One region of the Peribacillus sp. YIM B13481 genome, then DNA from elsewhere that is predicted to be linked to it. Evidence: riboswitches for the same ligand, from Rfam matches in the RefSeq annotation. Region 1 holds a riboswitch; each other region holds the start of a gene.
What was found. Region 1 has a riboswitch for S-adenosylmethionine ahead of metK (methionine adenosyltransferase). Riboswitches for the same ligand answer to the same signal wherever they lie in the genome.
Positions count from the first base shown of each region.

Region 2: it holds a riboswitch for S-adenosylmethionine, as region 1 does, so the genes downstream of both, ACFX4X_RS23175 (ABC transporter permease) here and metK (methionine adenosyltransferase) in region 1, are expected to answer to the same signal.
Region 3: it holds a riboswitch for S-adenosylmethionine, as region 1 does, so the genes downstream of both, ACFX4X_RS19970 (YezD family protein) here and metK (methionine adenosyltransferase) in region 1, are expected to answer to the same signal.
Region 4: it holds a riboswitch for S-adenosylmethionine, as region 1 does, so the genes downstream of both, ACFX4X_RS20310 (5-methyltetrahydropteroyltriglutamate--homocysteine S-methyltransferase) here and metK (methionine adenosyltransferase) in region 1, are expected to answer to the same signal.

Region 1 covers NZ_JBHZPE010000067.1:67-4,771, reverse strand. The annotation lists gene ACFX4X_RS23020 (alpha/beta hydrolase) at 1-32, opposite strand, end outside; gene ACFX4X_RS23015 (gamma carbonic anhydrase) at 243-761, shown strand; gene metK (methionine adenosyltransferase) at 1,158-2,351, opposite strand; SAM riboswitch class I at 2,516-2,679, opposite strand; gene pckA (phosphoenolpyruvate carboxykinase (ATP)) at 3,079-4,665, shown strand.
Region 2 covers NZ_JBHZPE010000069.1:6,432-11,136, reverse strand. The annotation lists partial or broken gene ACFX4X_RS23185 (ATP-binding protein) at 1-1,101, shown strand, start outside; gene ACFX4X_RS23180 (MetQ/NlpA family ABC transporter substrate-binding protein) at 1,550-2,389, opposite strand; partial or broken gene ACFX4X_RS23175 (ABC transporter permease) at 2,467-2,596, opposite strand; SAM riboswitch class I at 2,700-2,810, opposite strand; gene blaI (penicillinase repressor BlaI) at 3,191-3,571, opposite strand; gene ACFX4X_RS23165 (BlaR1 family beta-lactam sensor/signal transducer) at 3,552-4,705, opposite strand, start outside.
Region 3 covers NZ_JBHZPE010000044.1:26,841-31,545, reverse strand. The annotation lists gene cysC (adenylyl-sulfate kinase) at 1-165, opposite strand, end outside; gene sat (sulfate adenylyltransferase) at 209-1,357, opposite strand; gene ACFX4X_RS19975 (phosphoadenylyl-sulfate reductase) at 1,388-2,092, opposite strand; gene ACFX4X_RS19970 (YezD family protein) at 2,279-2,395, opposite strand; SAM riboswitch class I at 2,594-2,700, opposite strand; gene ssuE (NADPH-dependent FMN reductase) at 2,980-3,513, opposite strand; gene ACFX4X_RS19960 (TetR/AcrR family transcriptional regulator) at 3,739-4,326, opposite strand; gene ACFX4X_RS19955 (SDR family NAD(P)-dependent oxidoreductase) at 4,461-4,705, opposite strand, start outside.
Region 4 covers NZ_JBHZPE010000046.1:14,452-19,156, forward strand. The annotation lists gene ACFX4X_RS20295 (MIP/aquaporin family protein) at 1-786, opposite strand, end outside; gene ACFX4X_RS20300 (glycerol-3-phosphate responsive antiterminator) at 1,024-1,566, opposite strand; gene ACFX4X_RS20305 (hypothetical protein) at 1,721-2,149, opposite strand; SAM riboswitch class I at 2,325-2,426, shown strand; gene ACFX4X_RS20310 (5-methyltetrahydropteroyltriglutamate--homocysteine S-methyltransferase) at 2,736-3,839, shown strand; gene ACFX4X_RS20315 (ArsR/SmtB family transcription factor) at 4,051-4,353, shown strand; gene ACFX4X_RS20320 (MFS transporter) at 4,509-4,705, shown strand, end outside.

The sequences.
Region 1 (4,705 bases):
TTTGCGTCTCCTTCTGTCTCCCATTTCCACATTCGAAATCCCCCTTTCACTTTTCACTTGTTGTATACGATCCATGATAGTTAAAATAATATATATAAATTATAACCATATTCGTGATTTTCGCCAAAAAAGAAACCTAACAAGTTGTACATTTATATTATAAATAGCCAAGTGTATTTGCATACGGTATATTAAAATAATACATAAAAACATTCACTTCGGAAAGGAAATGATTGAAAATGATTATTTATCCGTTTAAAGGTAAAGAACCTGATATCGCTGAAAGCGCTTATATTGCTGAAAACGCTGTCGTGACAGGTGATGTGAAAATTGGTGAAGAATCGTCAATTTGGTTCAATTCCGTCATACGCGGCGATGTATCCCCAACCATCATTGGGAACAAAGTCAGTATACAGGATAACAGCGTTCTGCACCAAAGCCCAAATAATCCATTGATCATCGAGGATGAAGTAACCATTGGCCATCAGGTCATTTTACATAGCTGTAAAATCCGAAAAGGAGCTTTGATCGGCATGGGCTCGATTGTGCTTGATGCAGCGGAAATCGGCGAAGGGGCTTTTATAGGTGCAGGCAGTCTCGTTCCCCAAGGCAAAGTCATTCCACCGAACATGTTGGCATTCGGACGCCCAGCTAAGGTCATTCGTGAAATCAACGAAGAAGACCGTCAGGATATGGAACGTATCGTACGCGAATATGCTGAAAAAGGGCAATACTACAAAACGGCAGAACGTATAAAATAAACTGAATATAGCGGGAACTTATAGGTACGCACCAAACTTACGAACTCACGAGTATATGAGCCAAATTCACGAGTAAATGAACCAAACTCACGAGTATTCGCACTAAACTCACGAGTAAACGAGCCAATCTCACGAGTATTCGCACTAAACTCACGAGTATATGCACCAAACTCACGAGTATTCGCACTAATCTCACGAGTAAACGCCCAAACTCACGAGTATTCGCACTAAACTCACGAGTATTCGCACCAAACTCACGAGTATTCGCACTAATCTCACGGGTATATGCACGTGAGTGGATTTCTATGGGATTTCTTGAATTATTCCCTCTGACGGCAAAATAAGTCAATAAAAAAAAGGTGTCCACTATAAGCGGGACACCTTTTCATTTATTGATTATGCTTGTGCTTTTAATGTTTCTGCTTTATCTGTGCGTTCCCATGGAAGATCGACATCTGTACGGCCAAAGTGTCCGTATGCAGCTGTTTGTTTGTAAATCGGGCGACGAAGATCAAGCATTTTGATGATACCGGCTGGACGAAGGTCGAAGTTAGCGCGAACTAGGTCAACAAGGACTTCTTCGCTAACAGTACCAGTTCCGAATGTATCAATCGAGATCGATACAGGCTCTGCCACACCAATTGCGTATGCCAATTGAACTTCCGCTTTGTCAGCAAGGCCAGCTGCCACGATGTTTTTCGCAACGTAACGAGCAGCATATGCCGCAGAACGGTCAACTTTAGTAGCATCCTTACCAGAGAATGCACCGCCGCCGTGACGAGCGTATCCGCCATACGTATCAACGATGATTTTACGTCCAGTAAGACCAGCATCCCCTTGAGGTCCGCCAATTACGAAACGGCCAGTCGGGTTGATGAAGTACTTAGTTTCAGCATCGATCAATTCAGCTGGAACAACTGCTTTAATTACATGTTCTTTTAAATCTGCTTGAATTTGTTCAAGCGTAATTTCTGCATCATGTTGTGTAGAGATAACGATCGTATCTACACGTACAGGACGGTTATTCTCATCATACTCCACAGTTACCTGTGTTTTACCATCAGGGCGTAAGTAAGCAAGCGTTTCATCTTTACGAACTTGAGCCAGGCGGAATGAAAGTTTATGTGCCAATGAGATCGGAAGCGGCATAAGCTCTTCAGTTTCATTACAGGCAAATCCGAACATAAGACCTTGGTCCCCTGCACCGATTGCATCGATTTCTTCCTCTGACATGTGTCCTTCACGAGCTTCCAATGCTTTATCGACGCCAGCTGCGATATCGGCAGACTGCTCATCAATTGAACTTAATACAGCACAAGTTTCAGCATCGAAACCGTATTTCGCACGTGTGTAGCCAATTCCTGCAATCGTATCACGAACGATACGCGGAATATCCACGTAAGCGGATGTTGTAATTTCTCCAGCAACAAGTACAAGACCTGTTGTTACACTTGTTTCGCACGCAACACGTGCATTTGCATCCTTAGCAAGGATAGCATCTAAAATGGAATCTGAAATCTGATCACAAATCTTGTCCGGATGGCCCTCTGTAACAGATTCAGAAGTAAATAGACGTTTCTTTGACATCATATTTCCTCCTTGGAAGTTAGTATGTTGTAGGCATAAGCCTGATTTTTTACGGAACTCGTTTCCCTCATTAGTTTCAACTATAGACACAGAATTACTTATTAAAAACACAAAAACCTTCCCTGGCAAATGAGGAAAGGTTTAAAATTCTGTCTTCTATCCTTTCACTCTTATCGTTCAAGGGTTTTTTACCTTGCTCAGGTTAGCACCATCACCACTATTCCTTGAAGAACCATCGCTTTATTTTCGGCGATCGATCTTGGAGTCAAGTTCAATATGGCAGGTTGCTGGGTTTCAAAGGGCCTGTCCCTCCACCAACTCGGGATAAGAGAATCCGTACAATTTAAGATATTATCGTATCTGGTTGGAATTTGTCAATGCTTTTCTAAAAAAGAACATTTCCCCCAGAATGGGGTTCACGTGAAAATACGTGTTGGTTCAACGTCTTTAAAGGGTTTCCAAGCCAGGGCGAATAGAAATAATGAAAATTGCCATTAATAATAGAACATTGAGAAAAAGAATTGGAAAGGCATCATGATTTACCATTCAAAATTAAGATGCTTCCATGAAAGTATATGCGATCATCCTGACTCGGTTCCTTCCCATTTAAATTGATTAATGCGGCCAGTTGAAAATTATCACAAAAAAAAATAAATAGTATAGACTATTTAAATGAATGTGTTATACTAATTGTAATATAAAAACTTAAACAAAGGAAGGTACCTCATATATGAATTCTGTAGATGTTTCTAATGAGTTACACCAATTATTAACAGGAAACAATGTTCAAACTCAACTTTCAGTTCCTCAATTGGTTGAAAAGGTATTGAGCAGAAACGAAGGCGTTTTAACATCAACTGGAGCAGTAAAAGCTGAAACCGGCAAATATACTGGTCGTTCACCTAAAGATAAATATATCGTGGAAGAAGCATCTGTTAAAGATAAAGTCGATTGGGGTTCAGTGAACCGGCCAATTTCCGAAGATGTGTTCAATAAACTATATAATAAAGTAGTTGACTACCTAAAAGCAAAAGAAGAGATTTTTGTTTTCAAAGGTTTCGCTGGTGCAGACGAATCATCACGCCTTCCTATCCAAGTTGTTAATGAATATGCTTGGCATAATCTTTTCGCCCATACTTTGTTCATCCGTCCAAACGAAGAGGAACTAAGAGGTCACGAATCAGAATTCACAATACTTTCGGCACCTAATTTCAAAGCAGATCCAGAAGTGGACGGAACTTCTTCTGAAACTTTCATCATCGTTTCATTTGAACGCCGCACCATCCTTATCGGCGGAACGGAATATGCAGGAGAAATGAAAAAATCGATCTTCTCGATCATGAACTACTTACTTCCAGAGGCTGGAATCCTTCCAATGCATTGCTCTGCTAACGTAGGACGTGAAGGGGACGTCGCTTTATTCTTCGGACTGTCCGGTACAGGTAAAACAACGTTATCCGCAGACACTAATCGTAAACTGATTGGCGATGACGAGCACGGCTGGTCTTCTAACGGTGTTTTCAACATCGAAGGCGGCTGCTATGCTAAAACGATCAACCTTTCACGCGAAAAAGAACCACAAATTTTCGATGCGATCCGTTTCGGTGCCGTATTGGAAAACGTAGTTGTTGATCCTGAAACACGTGAAGCGAACTATGATGATAGTTCATTAACAGAAAACACTCGTGCTGCATACCAAATGCAAGCGATCGATAACATCGTGAGCCCAAGTATCGCAGGACACCCAAATACAATCATTTTCTTAACAGCTGATGCTTCAGGCGTACTGCCTCCAATCAGCAAGCTTTCCAAGGAACAGGCAATGTTCCATTTCCTAAGTGGGTACACAAGTAAATTGGCTGGTACTGAAAGAGGAGTAACTTCACCGGAAGCTACATTTTCAACATGTTTCGGTTCACCATTCTTACCGCTTCCCGCTACACGCTATGCTGAAATGCTTGGAGATAAAATTGACGAGCACAACGCAAAGGTATACCTTGTCAACACTGGATGGACTGGCGGTGCATACGGAACTGGCAGCCGTATGAAACTTGCTTACACTCGTGCGATGGTACAAGCGGCACTTGAAGGCGAATTAGCAAATATCGAGACAACCAAAGACGATATCTTTGGTTTGGATATTCCACTTCATGTTCCTGGTGTTCCTGACGAAGTGCTTCAGCCAATCAAGACTTGGGAAGATCCTGCTGCATATACACAAGCAGCTACAGCTCTTGCTGCCCAATTCCGTGCAAACTTTAAAAAATTCGGAAGCGTTCCAAGTGAAATCGAAGAACTTGGCGGCCCGACAGCATAATAAATTGTACCCAAAAGGACCAAGCCCTTTGAACTGCACC
Region 2 (4,705 bases), on a different contig from region 1:
TTACGAGAAAGTGAGATGAAATACCGAGCTCTATTTGAACATGCAACTGATGCAGTTTACCTATTAGAATTGAATGAGGATCGATTGCCAATTCTATTTCTTGACGTAAATCCAGTTGCATGTAAAAGATTGGGTTATAGTAAGGAGAAAATTCTTTCAATGTCTGTTATGGATATTCTTCCTGAAAAAATTAAAACTATAAACATTATAAAAGATTCCGAAAAGGGAAAACATAACTTCACTTTCCGAGATGAATATGTTTTTAAAATTGAGGAGAAAATAGATACTGAGTTAATCATCGATATCTTTAGATTAGGTGAAAAAGAGGTTGCTATGGTTATTTCTCGAGATATCACTGAACGTTTAAAAACAGAAGAATTACTGCGAAAATCAGAGAAGCTTGATGTGGTAGGGAAATTAGCTACAGCAATAGCTCATGAAATTCGAAATCCACTAACAACTATTAAAGGATTTATACAACTAATACAATCAATGAAAAATAAAGAAAATCAGTGGTACATAGATGTAATATCATCGGAAATTGAACAAATAGAAGTAATCACAAATAGACTTATGATAGTAGCTAAACCACAAGCAGTAAAGGTTCAACTCAATAATTTGAGCATGTTAGCAGAACAAGTTATAACGCTACTGCAACCTCAAGCAATGATGAAAAATATACAGATCAGAACAGAGCTTAAATCAGAAATTCCCTACATACCTTGTGAAGGAAACCAAATAAAACAAGTGTTTATCAATATCTTAGAAAATGCAATTGAAGCGATGTCAACGGGAGGAGAAATTTTGGTTCAAATCGATACACTTGATAGTCATCAAGTAAGTATTTGTTTTATCGATCAAGGATGTGGGATTCCAAGAGAACGTATCCCATATCTTGGAGAACCTTTTTATAGTATCAAAGAAAAAGGGGTTGGCTTAGGGTTAATGATCTGCTATGAAATTGTGAAAGCACATCAAGGAAAGATAGTTATTGAAAGTGAAATAAATAAAGGAACAACAGTTAATGTTATTCTTCCCATCTATTTTCTTTCTTATCAAAGGATTCTTTTAATTTCTTTCATGGGAAAGGCTTTTCGGTGATTACATACGTCGGTGTCGACTGGATATGACTACTTACAAATATTGAATGATTGGTATATCTTATACAATATTTTATGTAATCTTTGTATCACTTTTGGATTGCATATTATCACGATTTTCTTAGTTTCTTTTGACATGAGAGGATTGACCGTGACGACGGCAATATCCTCACAGAATAACTAGATGTTGATCCGTAATTCTCTCAATTAGTTGATTTTGTTTGTTTTGCATTTTAACATTCATAGTAGGGCTTCCTCCTTATGACTTTGAGTTTAGTTAAGTATTTATGTTTAAGAAATTTACGCTTTAAGTTTTTTTGTAGCTTCTATTAAGCGGCTTTTTGTAAACGGATTTTTTGCTTTTCTAGTGTATAGACATAGAAGAACCCCGAGTAATGGACCTTTTTCGAAGTGTCCATTATTCGGGGTATAGTTCATGAAAGGGTATTTTATTTAGATACTGGTATGACTGCACCTTTATATTTTTTAGTAATGAAGTCTTGTATTTCTTTAGAGCGAAGTACTTCTACTAACGCTTTTACTGTCTCTTTATTTTCATCGCCCTTACGTACAGTGATAATGTTTGCATATGGATTATCTTCACCCGATTCAACAGCGATTGGGTCTTTAAGCGGATCTAGCCCTGCATCTAACGCATAGTTCGCATTAATAACAACCGCATCACCTTCGTTGTTATTATAAATTTGAGGTAATAGGCCACCTTCTATATCTGCATTAAAAGTTAAGTTTTTAGGATTTTCTACAATATCATTAATCGTAGCTTCTGTTTTATTGAGGCCTTTTTTTAGCTTAATAACGCCCTCTTTTTCAAAAATAGATAGAATACGTCCTTGTTCAGCTACAGCATTACGCATAATAACTGTACCGTTTTTTGGAAGATCTTTTAAGCTATCATACTTTTTAGAGTAAATGCCGATTGGCTCAATATGAATAGCACCCGCATTTACAAAGTCATAGTCTGGATTCTCTTTTAACACTGATTTAAGATATGGAACGTGTTGGAAATAATTTGCATCAATCTCTTTATCAGCTAACGCTGTGTTCGGAATAATATAATCTTGGAATGTTTTAATTTCTAAATCAATTCCCTTTTCCTTTAATAATGGCTTTGCCTCTTCTAAAATTTCAGCATGTGGAATGTTTGATGCACCCACAAGGATTTTCTTTTCTTTGTCTGAAGAATCTGATCCGCTGTTAGTCGTACCGCAAGCTGCTAAACTTAATACTAATGCTGAGGAAACTGCTAAAGTTGATATCCACTTTTTCATAATTCATTTCTCCCTTATCGTTTATCTATTTTTGTTGTAAATATATCACCTATAAATTGAATAAAAAACAATGACTAAACATCATTATTATTGAGCTGAAACCCTTCAAGATATAACAAATTACCTAAACCACCTGCACCAACCCCAGCAACCAACTAGAAGGATTGTTGTAACTGTAATACCTGAAATTAATGCTGGCACCAGCTCTTAGTATGTTAGTTTGTCCGAAGTATACAGGGGAAAGGAAAGTTTTTTCTCCTCAAAAAAACCTTTCTACACATGAGTAGAAAGGTTGGTTAAACAATCCTTTCTCTCATCTTCCAAAGCACATTGCTTTGCAGGAATTGGCACCATATCAGTTAATTAACTGACGGTTGCCGGGCTTCACAGGGCACAGTCCCTCCACCTCTCTTGATAAGAGTCAAACAATATATTCAATTAAACGAAATATTTTAAATTCAGCGTTAATATAGTATGACAGTGATCTTATCATGACCAAATGGTAGTGTCAATCAAAAAAATGTTCAATTAATTTGAATTTACGAATGATTGCGTTAAATGTCTTGTTCCTGTAGCCCTTACGATTGCTTGTTCCAGGCCCTGCAGAAGCCTTCACTATCAAGAAGCGTGATAAAAACATCTATTGAATTAAATTCATGCATAACTATTATTAAGACGAAAGTTCTGATTTTTTTCGTATCAAACTACGCAGATAATTACATGGGAAATATGTCCGCCGCTATTTCGATTTCGACCGAAAAAAGCGATTTGGAAAAATCCCAAATCGCTTTTTTTATAGTATTATTTTTTAGGTGTTTTATTTAAAATAAAGCGTAGTTCATTGATATCATCATCAGATAGGGCATCTTCCTGAATGAATTGGACAAGCATGGATTTCAGGGCACCTCCATAAATACGGTTGATAAATGATTCGGTCTCGGCACGCTGGCACTCTTCCTGTGTATAGAGCGGGTAAAAGGTGTAAATTCTTAGATTTTTATCGACACCTACTACATCTTTTTGAACCAATCGATCGAGAAGAGTGCGTATGGTTTTCGGCTTCCAATCGGTACTCTCCTGTAAGGAAACTATGATGTCATTTGCTGTTTGAGGGGCTTTATCCCAAAGCACGTTCATGATTTCCCATTCTGATTCTGATATGCTAGGAATGTTTTTCTCCACTTTTCTCCCCTCCATTTTCTTTATAGATTCCTAAATCTTTTAAAATTGATAAAGTAATTTCTCCCGCCTTGCTTCCAGATGAATCATCTTCATTTTGTATATTGGTAGCAAAGAAATAAGTATCGTTCTTCGTCTCTACATACCCGATAAACCAACCATTGATGTTTTTTCCATTCACTGTTCCTGTACCTGTTTTTCCTGATAGGCGAGCTTCCTCATTCTTTTCTAAGAGCAGGGCGTCCTTCACAGCTTGGATATGCATTTCCTTATATCGCAATTGATTGTAATAAAAGGCTTGCAGCAGTTGGACTTGCTCGACTGGAGAAATTTTCAATGAGGATTCGAGCCAGAATTCACCCAATTCCCCGGATACATCGGCATTTCCATAATTTATCGCTTGCAGATTGGATTGTATTGTTTCAAATCCTGTCCTGCGATCTAATTCTTGGAAATACCAGTTTACCGAATTTTGTAAAGCGGATGAGACATCCTGATCCATATTCCAAGCGTCATAGGGTTGCTCAGTCCCATCCCAGGAAAGAGTGGATTCTTCGGGTGATATCACATTTGATTCTAGTGCAAATAAGGCACTATAGATTTTGTATGTGGAATCAGGTGATACCCGCAAAGTACTTTTCTCTTCATTATAAATGCGATATTGCTGTGCGTTATGATCATATAAAACAAAGCTTCCTTCATACCCTTTAAAGAATTGATGTAAATCTTCATAAACTACTCTGTCATTTTTAAAATAGTATCGGTCTTTTTCCGTCGCAAATGCGAAAACGAAAGGTAATTGGATTGTCAAAATGATACTGGCCAACACATAAATAAAGACGCTTTTCCTTATTGATTTTTTTTGGGAATGCTTATAGGCAGAAATTTGTTCAATTCGTTTTTTGATTTGAAGCTTGGAACCGTTTAATTGTGTCACTAACTGTAGATTACTTGACCGTTTTGAAAGATCCAAAAAATTAATGATAGTATTTCCATATTCACTAAAAGAGTTATCATCCAGTAACTGTAAAACAGATGTATCACATGCGATTTCCCGATCCAATCTCATTTCTCTAAACGCAAGCCAAACAAGGGGATTAAACCAATAAATGATTTGATAGAACAATATCAAGTAAT
Region 3 (4,705 bases), on a different contig from region 1:
ATTCCGATTATATAACTCTTTAGCGACCGCGTTAGCAATCGTTGATTTTCCGGAACCCGAGAGTCCTGTAAACCAAAGAACTGTGCTATCATGCCCGTTCTGCTTCCGGCGGAGCTCTTTGGTCAATGACGTTTCATGCCAAGTGACATTCGTACTTTTACTCATATAATAATCCCCCTCATCATGTGATCCTTCAATTTATGTCCAATCAGTTATAAACTTCATTCTTTTTTAGACCTTCGATCAGCACCTCGATGACTTCTTTACGGCTAAAGGTAGCTGGAGGAATTTCTCCATTTCGCAACATTTCCCTTACCTTCGTTCCGGAAAGGATGACATGGTCTTCCTTTCCATGCGGACAAGTTTTAGCTGAAGCCATATTGCCACATGCTTTACAGTAAAAACTATGTTCAAAGAATAATAGTGTGATCCCTAATTCATCCGCGTTAAAATTCCCAAAGATTTTTTGAGCATCATATGTGCCGTAATAATCGCCCACACCCGCATGATCACGTCCGACGATAAAATGGGTGCAACCATAATTTTTACGGACCATCGCATGGAAAATGGCTTCTCTTGGTCCTGCATAACGCATGGCAGCAGGGAAAACGGCAAGAGAGACACGATCCTTGGGATAATATTTATCAAGCAGCACTTTATAGCTCTCCATTCGTACATCTGCCGGAATGTCATCGGATTTAGTGGCCCCTACAAGAGGGTTTAAGAATAAGCCATCGACAATCTCCAAAGCTGTCTTTTGAATGTATTCATGCGCACGGTGAACAGGGTTCCTCGTTTGGAATCCGACAACGGTTTCCCAGCCTTTTTCAGCAAAGGCTTTCCTTGTCTCAACTGGGTCCAAATAATGGGCTTGAAATAGCGGACGCTTTATTCTCTTGACTAATTTTATTTCTCCGCCGACATATACATCCCCGCGGTTATATAAATTTCTTACTCCAGGATGCTCCCCATCATCCGTTTGATATACTAAAGTCGCTTCCAATTGTTTATCGGGAGTGAAAATATCAGAAACGGAGAGGACCCCATATGTTTCACCCTCATGAGTCAGCTTCACTTCTTCACCTATAATAAGAGATTCTGCAGCTTTTTCAGTCAAAGGCAGCGTAATCGGGATGCTCCAAACATGGCCGCTGCTAAGTCTCATATCCTTGACAACTGTCTCATAATCACTTTTCGTAAAGAATCCTTTAATCGGACTGTAGGCACCAGTGCCTATCAATTCAAGGTCACTTAATGCTATTTCATCAATTTCGATTGACTTTGTTATTTTACTAAAATCATATTTTGGTTCCCAAAGATCGATTAATGTTCCTCCGTGCGGTAGACTGATTGTCATGCTAATTTCCCCCTATGGTTTCTATTTATTTTAAGATAAATGCAATCCGCATTCTGTTTTTTGCGCACCTTGCCAACGGCCTGAGCGTAAGTCATCGGCATTGATGGCAGGTGCTGTACACGTTTTACAGCCAATGCTCGGATATCCATTATCATGCAGGATATTATACGGAAGTCCATTTTTGTGGGCGTAACGCCAAACATCTTTCCATGTCCAATGAATGAGTGGACATATTTTAATCGATTTGAACTTATTATCCTTGTTGATATACTCGGTCAGCGCCCTTGTTTCGGATTGCTCCCTCCGCAGTCCAGAAAGCCAGGCTGTTGCCGTTGAAAGCACATCAGTAAGCGGAGTGATTTTCCGGATGTTACAACACTTATTGGAATCACTAACCCATAATTCATCTCCATATTCCGCTGCTTGTTCCTCAAGCGTCAAGGCAGGTTTCTTCATTTCGATCGAAAGCTTTGGATATCTCTTTTTCACTTGATCGATCAGTTGGTAAGTTTCCTCGAAATGTACATCTGTATCCAGGAAAACAATTTTTGCCGATGGGTTGACCTTCGCCAATAAATCCGTAAGCACGATGCCTTCAATACCAAAACTACAGGCATAAATGAGTTTGTTTCCATATTGTTCATTCGCCCATTGCAGAACTTCCAAAGCACCTTTTGTCTCACTATCTTCAGGAAATGCAGGTAAATCCCCGGTGTTGAAATTTTTATAATTTATTAATGCAGCCAACTTTATTACCCCCTCTAAGAACTTGCTCTATGTTTCACAGGTTAGAGTAACTGTAGATCCATTCCCGTTGTAATCTTCTCGAGTTATATGATCCTAGGAAAAAGAGACGAATCTAACCAATACTCTTTTTATATCAGTTAAACCCGCCTCTAGTTTTTCTAGTCAGCAGATACCTTATTTAATTCTTAGTTTTTCATTTCTTTCCATTTGAATGATTTTACCATCTTGGACAATAAGTGTAATGGATCCATATTTCATTGAATTAAGCATTTCTTGAAGTCGTTCAAATATTTCTGCAAGCTGATTCTCTTTATCCAAACCTGTTCCCCCTTTAAGGAATTCCGGAATATCTTTTTTTAGAGGCTGATTAAACGAATTTCTTAAATTTATATAATTCCTAACAACCTTACATTGCTATGGTTTGCCAATAATTTTTTCGAAAAACAAAAATCTTTCCATGATGGAAAGATTCCAAGGTAAATATTCATTACCTTATCTTCCAAAATGATCAACATTTTGTTGGATGTAGCACCTTGCATATCATGCAGGTTGCTGGACTTCAAAGGGCCAATTCCCTCCGTCGCTCTGGATAAGTTTTATTATTTTAAATATTAACATAAATTTAATCCTTGTCAATGGAGTTTTCTTATAAATTAACTTGGTTTAATATACTGGATGAACTGTTATTTTTATACACACTATTCCATTAATGATTTTATGTTCATTTAAATACGAAAATAGACTCATTTTTTTAGTTAAAGTCTCCAAAAAAATGCGCCTATTTCATTAATTAGCCTATTATTGACGTCTGGAATTATTTTTAAAAAAAATATTCGAATACCAGTCCTTTTGTTGAAGTCGATAGCTTGCAGCCATTAATTCCTTAATTGAATCGCTTCTACAAATTCCTGAACCTGACTCTGAACCCGATCCACTAAATTCAAATCATTAATCGGGTTTTCTGAATTCTGTTTATCTATTTCCTTATCCACAAAATATATGCCCTGCAACGGCTCGCCTTTCAATATTGAAATTAATGGTTTAAGCGCGTAGTCTATCGCCAATAAATGCCTGTTACTTCCGCCAATCATAATTGGCAGCACTGGCTTTCCCTTAAAAGCTCCTTCTGGCAGCATATCAATCAAGGCTTTCAATATGCCTGTGTAAGAGGCCTTATATACAGGTGAACCAATAATAATTCCTCTAGCTTCTTGAATTTTTTCTGAAAGCTTTAAAATTTCTTCACTATTATATTTCCCCTGGAATAAATCATCTGCTGAGAATTCCGTAATTGAGTAATAAGTTGTGGTAAATCCTTCTTTTTCAACTAAAGATTGAATATGTTTTAGTGATATGTCCGTTCTTGATGGAACCGCTGGACTTCCTGATAAAATTACGATTTCGCTCATTATAAATCCCCTCCATGTTACATGATTTCCAGATAAAATCCTCATAATGTCATATCGTGCAGTATGTATTTATCGTAATAGTCTGAAAAATATAAGTCAAATTTTACACACCTGTTTATTTAATTCACGAATTGACTTCGTCAATAAGAATGATCGCTACCCATTCAAAAATAAAACGGTCATATTTACGACTTGATGCTCATGCCTTTAAATATGACCGTTTTATTATGTATGATTGTTTTTCCCATGAATACCATAAACCAAAAGTTGAGCAATGCTCTTAATTCGCTCAGCAGTAAAATATGGTTCCTTTTTCTGTTGATGAATCTCATAATGAGTGGATAACGCCAATGTGAAGGAAATGATCCCTACATTAAATAGAATAATATCAGAAATATAATGTATCTCTCCGCTATCTATTCTTTTTTGTATTTCTACATGTTTGGCATTCGGCTTGAAAATCTGATCCACATATTGCTTTGAAATATCTTGATCGAATTGCGTTTCCCGAAATAATATCGAAAATTGTTCTTTATTTTCCAGAATTTTGTTTATCATGGTGCAAACGTGATTCTCCACAAGATCATCCGTAGATAGATGGCTAGTCCCGTCTTCAGACTCCTCTTTTTCATTAGGAGTAATTGTAGCCAGAAGCAAATCTTTTTTGCTTTCAAAGTATTTATAAATAGTAGCTTCGGAAACATTGCATGCAGAGGCAATTTCATTCGTTCTTGTCATGTCAAAACCTTTGGTGGCAAAAAGCGTCCGGGCTACATTTATGATTCGTTCTTTGGTTTGCTGCCCTTTTTTCAAAAATATCAACCTTCTTTTATAAAGATAAGACCGGTTTCACCAATCTATTTCCCATGATATCTCGATGGTGCTAATCGGTCAATATTACCATTGATCTATAGAAATCAATATTCCCAAATATCATATATAGAAAATCATTTAAAAGATGCATAGCCATCATCAACCATGACTACACTTCCATTGATTGCATCCGCTTCTTCCAAAGATAATAGATAGACAGCATTTGCGATTGCTTCTGGCTTAATTAATTTACCGCGCATTTGACTTGCATGCAATTTATCGATGATTCCCATATCCTTATAGCCTTGTATGATTGGAGTGTCAACACCCCCTGGTGCAATGCCCACTACGCGTATTCCGTAAGCACCCAATTCCAAAG
Region 4 (4,705 bases), on a different contig from region 1:
CTTTTTGCCAAAAGTATATGCTAACACCAATATTATCAGACTTGCTCCTAAAACAGCCCAAAAGGCTGTCGTCAATTCACCTAAAAAGACCGCTTTATAGAAGACAGCTCCAAGTGCTCCACCGACAATCGGACCAACAACCGGAATCCAAGCATATCCCCAATTTGATTTTCCCTTACCCGGTATTGGCAGCAGGAAGTGAGCAATACGAGGTCCAAGGTCACGGGCAGGGTTTATGGCATAGCCTGTCGTTCCTCCTAGCGACATCCCGATGACAACAATCAATAAACCGACAGCAAATGGGTTCAGACCTTCTGTAAACTCGCCGGCTCCAATAAACAATAAGCCAAGAACAAGGATGAACGTACCAATCATTTCACTTAATAGATTTGAAAAAGTATGTGGGATAGCCGGTGAGGTTGAAAACACACCAAGCTTTGTACCTGGATCCTCCGTAGCTTTCCAGTGTGGTAAATAATGCAGGAATACAAGAGTCGCACCTATAATTGCCCCTATCATTTGGGCCATGATGTACCCTGGCACATCAGCCCAAGGAAAATCTCCATTGATAGCTAATGCTACTGTAACAGCCGGGTTTAAATGTGCCCCGCTTATGGACCCCACTGCAAAAACACCCATTGTAACAGCCAATCCCCACGCAATCGTGATAACGATCCAGCCGGCATCTTTTGCATAAGAACCCTTTAAGGATGAACCAGCCCCAATACCTGCTCCGAATAAAACTAAAATCATCGTGCCTACCACTTCTCCCCAAAATGGAGTCATGAATAAAACCCCTCCCCTGATAAATTTTTAAACCATGCCAACAAATAAAAGGAGATCCACAGCAGAACTATCTTCATAAAATAAATTATGAATAGATCTGTTGTGAATCTCCTAGTCTCCGTCACATATATTAACTTATAATTTACAATATACTAGTTTGTGAAAACGCTGTCAATTATTTCACGAGGAATTATTCTATTTTTCTGTATTTTTTTTCAACTTCCTCGTTCGACCCCATTAAACGATATCCCATAATTCAGTTTTGGAAGTGGTGATTGACGACGCTCCAGCATCAAGGGCGTTCAGGACTTCATCCGAAGTACGTATGAGGCCGCCTGCAAAAATCGGTGTCTGCAATCGTTCCTTCACCTCTTTTATCATCCATGGCATGGCGCCTGGCAATACTTCGATATAGTCCGGCTTGGTTTTCTGCACCAGCTTATAACTTTTCTCCAGAGCATGTGAATCTATTAAAAAGATTCGCTGGATGGCAATGACCCCCTTTTGCTTCGCCTTCAATATAACGTTTGATTTTGTTGAAATCAGCCCATATGGATGATATTCCTGACAAATGAATTCTGTCGCGTACTCATCACTTCTTATGCCATGGATCAAATCGACATGATAAATCATTTTCTTATTATGCTGCTTTGCCATCATACTTACGTTTTTCAATTGTGATATATGCAAATCAAGAAACACACCTATTTCATAGGAACTTTCTAAAAATCTTTCGAAATCCTTCATGCTTGCTGAAGCAGGCAAAATCTTCTGGTCCATTATTCCCCCCCTTATCTCCTGGAAAACTATAAGTAATTTAGTATATTTTATAGAGCTTGATTTATCAAACACATTGTGAGGTATGGCATTTCAACCTACCCTTACACTATCATACCTGGCATCCCCTTTAAATATTGTGGCTAAAAACGATCCATCATATTGAAAGTTTCATTTTCAATGCACCTTCGACCAGCTCATACGATTTAATTGTGCCAACGGGGATTTTTCTCACGATGTTCCAAGCATTAACATTCATTTTGATCGTTCTATTTTCGAATTCAAAAAATGGCGGTTTGTTAAATATCCTTTGGTTAATGAAATTCCTGTCAATAGGCTCCATTTCCACTAATTCAAATGAAATCGTTCTTTTTTCCACGTGAACCGGTTTTAATGTAATCCGGAAAGCCACATTTTTCTTAAACATCATTTTTTTCACTTCCGTCGTTCCGGAAAGCACTATATGCTTTGGTGTAATCTCGACTTTAATAACCTGATCATATGATTTCATTCTTAAGATTTTCTCTATCATGGCTTCAGTTACCGTTATCGGTATGCCATTTTTGAATGGACTGAATGTACTCATCCTTGCATTCCCCTCCTGCCGCTCATATGAAACGTCGGTTATAGCATATGCCGGGTTCCCTGATGTAGTTAACATTTCAACCCATATTAATAATCGGTATATTCGAAATCTTCCACCTTCATTACTTGACCTTTATAAAAACTACCTGTATAGTCTTAATTAATTTAATAGACAACTCTTATCCAGAGAGGTGGAGGGACTGGCCCTTTGATGCCTCAGCAACAGACTGATCATGTACTGTGCTAATTCCAGAAGTGTAGAAACTTGAAGATAAGAAGAGTATATAGCTTTGCTGCCAACACCTCTTCTTATTTTTAAGAAGAGGTGTTTTATTTTTAGGCTCTTTTCGTAAAGATTGTTGTTTTTAAAACGAAACTATTTAAGGTTGATTGGAGCGGAAGTGCGAGACTCCTGCGGGAGCAGCGGGACAGGTGAGACCCCACAGGCGTTTACGCCGAGGAGGCTCACCGCCCGCCCCGCGGAAAGCGAGCATCTGGAGGGGAAATCAACCACAACTCACTACCTGATAAATAGCAACAAAGTATGTGAAAACAGCCTATTTTTAAAAGGAAAGAAGGAATGCAACATGTCAATCACATTAACGAAGGCACCATTCAGGGCCGATCACGTCGGAAGTTTATTAAGACCAGAACGTTTACATATTGCCAGGAAGCAATTTAAGGAAGGTACCATTTCAGCAGAGCGGCTTCGTGAAGTTGAAACCGAAGAAATCAATCGGATTGTCGAAAAACAAATTGAAGTTGGATTGGAGGCCGTGACGGATGGTGAGTTCAGACGAACATGGTGGCACTTTGACTTCCTCGAACATTTAAATGGCATCGAGGGATATGTGACTGAAAAAGGTCTCACATTCGATGGTGTCGAAACAGAGAGATATAACGTCCGCAATACCGGGAAGGTTTCATTCAATCCCGAACATCCCTTCATTCGTGATTTCATTGAATTGAACAAAATCGTGAACGGACGCGCCGTTGCCAAGCAAACCATTCCCAGTCCGAATCAATTATTTGCTGTAGGCATTCATAATGAAGACATCTACCCTGATATTGAAGACTATGCTAATGATATCATCAAAGCGTATCAGCATGCTTTGAAGGCTTTTTATGAAGCAGGTGTACGTTATCTTCAATTGGATGATGTATATATAGCCAGACTTTCAGCTCCAGATTTCCAGTTCAAAGATGGAAAATATACGAGGGAACAGTTAATCGATCTTGCACTTCGCGTAATTAATGGCGCATTGGAAGGCAAACCAGAAGACCTTATCGTCACTACACACCTATGTCGTGGGAACTACCAGTCGACTTGGGCGTTTGAAGGAAGCTATGCCCGTATCGCCCCAACTTTATTGGCAAAAGAAACAGTGGATGGATTTTTCTTGGAATATGATGATCAACGCTCAGGAGATTTCAAGCCATTGGAATACATTCCAAATGGCGGTGCACGGGTCGTACTGGGTGTCGTCACTTCAAAAAATGGAGAAATCGAAGACAAGGAAGCTGTTAAGGCACGCATTGAAGAAGCCTCGCACTTCGTTCCTCTCGAACAATTATGCTTAAGTCCGCAATGCGGATTCGCCTCCACCCATCACGGCAACAAGCTGACCGAAGAACAGCAATGGGAAAAGCTGAAATTCGTCGTTGATGTAGCAAAAGAAGTATGGAAATGATTTTTTAGCGGAGACTTTAATTCTGATTTACAGGATTTGAACAACCTAATCGGCCCGCACTGATAAGGGAGCCGATTAGGTTCTTGCAATAATACATTTCCATTCCTTTAATGACTCTTTAGATAACGGTATCAAGTTTTGCTATTTATGAAACTAACGATGAATGATAAAACCATTTGACATATCGATAATTCTCGATATAATGAAATGTATGAAAACAATCGAGATATTTAAAGCATTATCCAATGAATCCAGGTTGCAAATCTTACAATGGCTCAAGGCGCCTGAACTCCACTTCACCCCTCATGAGGGAATAGACATGAAGGAAACCGGCGTTTGCGTAAGTCAGATTACTGAAAAATTAAACATGACCCAGTCCACGGCCTCTCAATACCTCTCGATGCTTCTTAGAGCAGGATTGATTAAAACGGAGCGGATAGGAAAGTTTACGTATTACAAACGAGATGAAGAGGCAATCTCAAAAATTACTGATTTCTTGAAAGAAGAAGTATGAAAATGAACCTGATCCGTACATTAGAGGGTTGGGTTCATTTTTCTCTCTAACATTTCGATATTTCGCGATATGTTTATTTTTTATTCATACATATTAACATATTGAGATATGTCTTTATATAAAATTAATAATCATTAATGAGGAGTGAATCTATTTTGCTTAATACATGGAAAATTTACATGTTAGCGATTATCAGTTTTTTAGTAGGAACATCCGAATTCATCATATCCGGAATTTTGGATAAGATTGCGGATTCTCTTGGAGTGACCCTTGCTGCCGCAGGACAGCTCATTACAATTTTCTCCCTTGTCTACGCAATCGGTACACCCATTCTCATGGCTTTGACAGCAAG